2 regions of the Bacillus sp. TCT6 genome follow, and region 1 is predicted to be linked to the other one. Evidence: a T-box and tRNA genes for the amino acid it is inferred to sense, from the RefSeq annotation. Region 1 holds a T-box; the other holds one or more tRNA genes.
What was found. A T-box is a leader RNA that pairs with one kind of tRNA and senses whether it is charged. The one in region 1 lies ahead of metG (methionine--tRNA ligase), so its partner is inferred to be a tRNA-Met.
Positions count from the first base shown of each region.

Region 1 (3,423 bases):
CATGCGCAAGAGGTAGTACCTCATTATCTATGACGCTACGCCATTTTCCTCCCATTAAAATGGCTTCTTTCATTCCTTCTGGGAGCTTCTTGTCACTTGTTACTTTCTCTCTAGTATCAGCTAATTTTTTCCCTTCTCGGTTGAACTTATCTAATCCTTTTTGATCATGTGATAGCAAATATTCTTGTAAACCAGCAACTTGTGCCTGGAACCAATCGCCACGTTCTTTTAAAATCGTCGCTCTTTTCGATACATCATTTTTTAACGTTTCGATTTCACTTGCTTGATTCATGGCGAATGAAAGAATAACAATAAGAGCAATGCTAAATAAAGAAGAAATGCTTAAGAGTGTGAACAGTAGTTTTTTTCGAATACTAACATATTTCATCGTTACCCCTACCTTCATTTAAACTGTTTATTATGATTTATAGATATTTGAAGCGAAATTAATAAAAACATTATTATGAAGTTATTAATCTGTTCAATGAAAATTATAGCAGATAATGGAAGGAGTCAGATTGGTATTAGAAAAAGTTCTTAAAATGTATACATTTGTATATCATAAAATCCATAAATAAATATTAGAAATGCTATTGAAATTTGAAATAACATCATGTATACTTCTAATTAGTTGATAACGATTATCAGTATCAACTAAAACATTACTCTTCGTTATGTTGGTCATACCCCTTTTTGACGACGTAAGTCAGAGACGAAATGTTGAAATATCTTGTGTCCTATTCTACAGAATTATGGTAATCTCCAACCTCAACTTATATGCGCGAGCATGCAAAAAGGATCCTATCCGTGAAGGGATCCTTTTTTGCATGCTCGCGCAATTATTGTATATAGACCGGGTATTTGTTCTTCAATTCCTTCTGGGGCAGTAGAAGGGGAGACCCACTTTTGATGAGGTCCCTGTTCTTCAATTAGTTTTTCAATCTTAAAATGTTCTTCGGCGAGTGTTGTAATAATTTCTCCTAATGTCCAGCGACGGATGGTTGTTTTCGGTAACGATTCTTTCTGCGCTTCTGTAAGAAGAATGCTATAAGCAACATCATCTTCAATCAATTCTTCATCGAAATAATTTCCATTGGCCCGAAACGATGGGTGGTCTACTCCTAATAGCTTTGTGTATATTGGATGGTAATCGCGGAGGATAAGTATTCCATCTGGCTTTAGTAGTTGAGAGATTTTGGTGAAAAGTGGTTTTAAATCTAGAAAGTAATGAAGTACACCAAGCTCCAGTAATACGATATCAAATGATTTGGAGAGATTTACATCTAGTACATCAGAAACGATGTAATGAATAGAAACGCCTGCGGCATCAGCAAGTTCATTTGCATATTTTGCATTACTTGCTGAAATATCAACAACTGTTACGTCAGAGCCTAAAAGGGCGAGAGCAACGGCCTTATTCCCTTTTGATCCTAGTAAGTTAATAATACGTTTTCCTTTCGGAGATTGTATGTAAGGTAAATAGTGATCTACCTCGCGCATAGGGTCTTCCATGATTTTTTTCGCATAATCCTCCGGTGCCCCATGGCGATTCGTCCAAGCTTCATAAGCAGCTGTATTCCAGCTTTTTTCATTAATAGTGCTTAGTTGTTTTTGGTTCAATGTTATCACTCCTTTTGTGAACGTATAGTTATTCGGCAGGGGGATGGGATTTCCTTTTCTTTCTGAATAAAAGTTTGATTTTTCTGTGATTAAGTCGTACAATACTTTTTATACGTAAAAGCGTTGAAAAGGAAAAGTAGGATGAACACATTCTTTCCAGAGAGCTTCGGTAGCTGAGAAGAAGCAAGAATATTCATTTGAACAATGGCCTTTGAGCTTCGTCCTGAACTTATCAAATGATAATAGTAGGCGGCGACGAGAGTTGGTACTCGTTATCAAAACCACAGTATAAGAGCATATAGCTCCGTACTTGTTAAGGCTAATTATGTGAGTAATTGGCGAAATAAGGTGGTACCGCGACTGTTTATACAGCCCCGCCCTTATCTTTTTTAAGATAAGGGCGGGGCTTTTTTATATTTAAAAGGAGGAATGTAAGATGAGTATTTTTATTGGAGGCGCTTGGCCGTATGCAAATGGCTCGTTACATCTTGGTCATATTGCGAGTTTGTTACCTGGAGATATTTTAGCACGTTATTACCGGGCAAAAGGTGAGAATGTGTTGTATGTTTCGGGCAGTGATTGTAATGGAACACCGATTGCAATTAGAGCAAAACAAGAAGGTGTGACAGCAAAAGAAATTGCTAATAAGTACCATGAAGAATTCCAGCGATGTTTTCGTGATCTCGGTTTTACGTATGATTGCTATACACGTACCGATAGCGAGCATCATCATGAAACTGTTCAAAAAGTTTTTTTACGTTTATTGGAAGAAGGCTATATTTATAAAAAAACAGTGGAACAAGCGTACTGTAAAACGTGTACGCAGTTTTTACCGGATCGTTATGTAGAAGGAATATGTCCACATTGCCATGAAGCAGCAAGAGGCGATCAATGCGTGTTCAGCTATTTTAGATCCACTCGATTTGTTAGAAAAGACATGCAAGTTATGTGGTAGTACACCATCTGTAGAGGAAACAGAGCATTTTTATTTTGCATTGCATACATTTCAGCAGCAAATTAAAAAAGTTGTAGAAATCGCAAAAGAAAAAGGAACATGGCGTGATAATGCAATTCAATTAACGGAAAGATATGTAAAGGAAGGGTTACAAGATAGGGCTGTATCAAGAGATTTACCAATCGGGGTACCAATTCCAGTGAAAGGGTATGAAGATAAGAAAATTTACGTATGGATAGAAGCAGTGGCAGGATATTATTCAGCGAGTAAATATTGGGCTGAAGAAACAGGAAAAGATGATCATGAGTTTTGGAATAGCGATGCGCAAACATATTATGTACACGGCAAGGATAATATTCCATTTCACTCCATCATTTGGCCAGCGGTTTTACTTGGAATAGGAGAGGAAGCAATCCCGCGTCATATCGTTTCGAATGAGTATTTAACAGTTGAAAAAAGAAAGTTATCTACGAGTAAAAACTGGGCAGTATGGGTGCCTGACATATTAGAACGTTACAATCCAGATTCTATTCGTTACTTTTTAACAGTAAATGCACCAGAAAATCGTGATACTGATTTTTCATGGCGTGAATTCATTTACAGTCATAATAGTGAACTGTTAGGTGCATACGGGAACTTCGTGAACCGGACATTAAAGTTTATTGAAAAATATTATGATGGCATTGTGCCGCAGGGAACTATCAATGTAGAACTGAAGGATAAAGTAGAAGGATTATATAAAAATGTAGGAGAGGCGATTGAGCAAACTACATTTAAGGTGGCGCTAGAAACAATATTCGATGCCGTACGTTTTGCAAATAAATACTTTGATGAGAGGCAGCCTTGGA
Region 1 is NZ_JBVYHX010000001.1:4,648,894-4,652,316, reverse strand. It holds gene AC0ONG_RS24015 (methyl-accepting chemotaxis protein) at 1-388, opposite strand, end outside; gene AC0ONG_RS24010 (class I SAM-dependent methyltransferase) at 802-1,620, opposite strand; T-box leader at 1,735-2,005, shown strand; partial or broken gene metG (methionine--tRNA ligase) at 2,057-3,423, shown strand, end outside.

Region 2 (3,423 bases), 530 kb from region 1:
CCATAACCTTTGATACACCTAATAGTTGCTCCGCAACTATTCTACGATTTTCCTTCATTTGTTTTCGTAATTTTTGTCCCTCATAGAAATGATCTAATTCACCCGCTACTAAATCCGTCACTTTTTTCCCTCTCACACAATGCTTGTCCCACTCACGAACTAATTTACGATTATGTTGCAGGGTTCCTTCTTCCGTTTCACTCATTATTTGTTTCATATAATCGTACGTTTTATCGAAATTCACTACCCAGCATTGATCCTTTTTAAAGCATGTTTGACATGTTTTCGCAGTAATTGTACTCAAAAACAAATCTGCTTCTGTCTCTTTATCTTCTTCCTCTACATACCCATATACAGAAAAGCTATTAGATAAAGCAGCAAATACATTTGCAAATTGGTTGATTTTGTTCGCTGTAACATCGCGCATCCTTCTTAAATATTGTTGTTGATCTTGCGAATGCTCTTGTGTACCTGGCATAAATTTAGCAATACGATCTAAAACAAGCTTTGGCGTTAATAAGAAGATAGCAATCGCTACGCCTGACTCAATTAAAGTCGTTACAATATTTGTCTGTTTGTCTACATATAATGTAATTAAGCTTGTCCCAATTAATAAACCTAAACTAACACCTAAACGCTTCCCTTCTTTTAACAACCCACCAAGCAATCCAGAAAAAGCAAGAAGGCTAAGCTGGGACAAGCTAGATACATTTGCTAAACTTAATATCAAACCTGTTACGACCCCCACTGTAGATCCTGTAGCAGCACCCGCAATAAATGCAAATACTAGTACTAAATACCGTGTAAAAATATGTTGAATAGAAGCATCATATACAAACCAATCTGTTGTACCCGTTAAAACAGATGCTAGTAATATAATCAAACAAACAATTTCTTCCGTCTCTAACGCCTGTTGTTTTCCTTTCCTTTCTACTAAAAGCGGAACACTTTGTAAAAATATCATAGTTAATACAAAACTAAGCCCAGCCTCAATGGTACTAACGAGTAAATCGTACATGGTGACAGTTTGTTGTGCAAAATATACAACAACTAAGTGTGCGGTTAATGCGGAGATAAATACTTGAAATGGAACAAGTCCAACGGTTTTACGTGTGAATCTACTAAAGAAGATATTATAAATGAAGAAAGTAAAGATAGATGCAAAAGTAAAAAACAAATTATCTATCGAGACTGAAAGAGCTCCTCCCATTAGAGCTAAAAATGCTAGCGGCATCTTATCCCGCTTCATAACATAAACAGCAGCAAAAAATGGTAGTGCAAACGGTAAGATATTTGTTAATATATATGCTCTTCCCAAAAGAAAACCAATAACAACAATAATAAATCCCCATCTAAAGAAAACTTGTTCAAATTTCATTCGCAACTTACTCGTCCACTTTATTCCTCCAAGCTGACTCTCATTCATTGCCAATGCACTTGTATTCATAGTATTCCTTCCTGCTTTAGGCATACTTTTAACACCACCTGCATAGTTTAATTACTGTCATTATAAAAGATGATTGTTGGGATTTTTGTCAAAACAACAGTTTTCACTTTTATAATCGTTCGACTTTTTATTCGAAATAACTCTACAGATATACACGGTATGTAAGTTATTTCGTTTTTTTAATTAAACATTCAGAAAATATAGGGTGATTTTGTAGAAGTGTTGTATATCTTAATCCATTTAACAAAAAAAGATCATGCAAATTTGCATGATCTTTTTAGATGACCCGTACGGGATTCGAACCCGTGTTACCGCCGTGAAAGGGCGGTGTCTTAACCACTTGACCAACGGGCCGTTAAATTAAATATAGCGGCGGAGGGGATCGAACCCCCGACCTCACGGGTATGAACCGTACGCTCTAGCCAGCTGAGCTACACCGCCATGTCGTCGTATTTAACGGACAATTAGTATCTTACATCAGATATTATTTAAAGTCAACATATCTTGAAAACTTTTTTAAAATATATTTTCACATATAAAAAAGTACCCTGAGCCATCACTCTGGGTACCTCTCTATATGTTAAAAACTAAACGGTCTTATTATCCGCGACGTGCGCCACGGCCACCACGTTTAGACTCTGTGTTACGCTTTAAAGAAGTTAAACGATCTTCGCTATCCTTTAAGAAGCGTGCCATCTTTTGCTCAAATGTTTCTTTTGGAGCTCGGTCGTTACCGCCACCGCGATTATCTCTGTTGAAAGAGCGATTATTACGTTGTGGACGTCCAGAACGTTGTTGATCACCACCGCGTTGGTATTCACCGCGTGGACGATCTCCTTCTGTTTTTTCACGTTCTTTCGCTTTTTTGATAGATAAACCAATCTTTCCATCTTTTTCAACATTAATAACTTTTACTTCTACTTGGTCGCCCACTTTTAAGTGATCGTTAATATCTTTTACATAGTTATCAGCAACTTCACTAATATGAACAAGACCAGTTAAGCCTTCTGGCAGCTCCACAAAAGCCCCAAAATTTGTAATACCTGTTACTTTACCCTGTAACTTGCTGCCTACCTCGATTGACATAAAAAAAATGCTCCTCCTTAGTGGTTAAAAAGTCAAATTTTACTTTATTATATATAATCCTAAAATATAGTGTCAATAAGACATACTCTACTTCGAAACAGGAAAAATTATCTCCCCTTTACCAGAGAAGAAATAATCCCTTCTAGCAATCTTTAATACGTACTCTTCATCATTTAACTTTTGAACTTCGTCTTTTAGACTTTTTTCTTTATTCGTTAATGAATCCAGTTCTTTTTTCATGTCCTTAACTTTTGCTTCTTTTGCTTTAATGGAACTGTTTTGTTGATAAAACGTTACACTAATACTCGCAATAATTGTAAAAGTAAAGACAAGAAAAACCGCTAAACGGCGATAAAGTCGCTTCCTGTTCTCATCCGTTTGTATTATATGCTCTTTAACAGGATTTGGACTCTGTTTTTCGATTGTTCTTTGTCTCAGTTCCCTCATTTCCGAGGTCCCCCTAACTTCTTTTTTATACGCTCCCATATTTGGAAGATATGTCCCTTCAATTTTGCTATATATTGCAGGAACCCTATATGTTTCACTATAAAAAGTTTAACACGATTAGGGAGAAGTTTCCATATGAGCGAAGCAATAAATCGAACAGGCCAGAAAAAAACTTTCCATATGAAAAGTAATATCCAAATCACCATTTTCCATAACACATGTCCAATTGAAAGCAGTATACGAAATAAGAATAATATAAATGCAATAAATAGCTGCGCTATAATAATAACAGGTTTTATCATGAGTAGCTGTATAATTCGAACAAAAAAATATGTTGTTTGCATAAAAATATAGATGAGAAAATTTAACAGCTTCATGTATAGTGCTTTCAGTAAGCTTTGATATGCCGCAAAACCACATAATAATGCCAAAAACACATATAT
Region 2 is NZ_JBVYHX010000001.1:5,177,577-5,180,999, reverse strand. It holds gene spoIIE (stage II sporulation protein E) at 1-1,471, opposite strand, end outside; tRNA gene AC0ONG_RS26585 (tRNA-Glu) at 1,730-1,801, opposite strand; tRNA gene AC0ONG_RS26580 (tRNA-Met) at 1,815-1,888, opposite strand; gene AC0ONG_RS26575 (S1 domain-containing RNA-binding protein) at 2,048-2,533, opposite strand; gene divIC (cell division protein DivIC) at 2,621-2,980, opposite strand; gene yabQ (spore cortex biosynthesis protein YabQ) at 2,977-3,423, opposite strand, start outside.
Region 2: it encodes a tRNA-Met, which carries the amino acid that the T-box ahead of metG (methionine--tRNA ligase) is inferred to sense. The anticodon was not compared.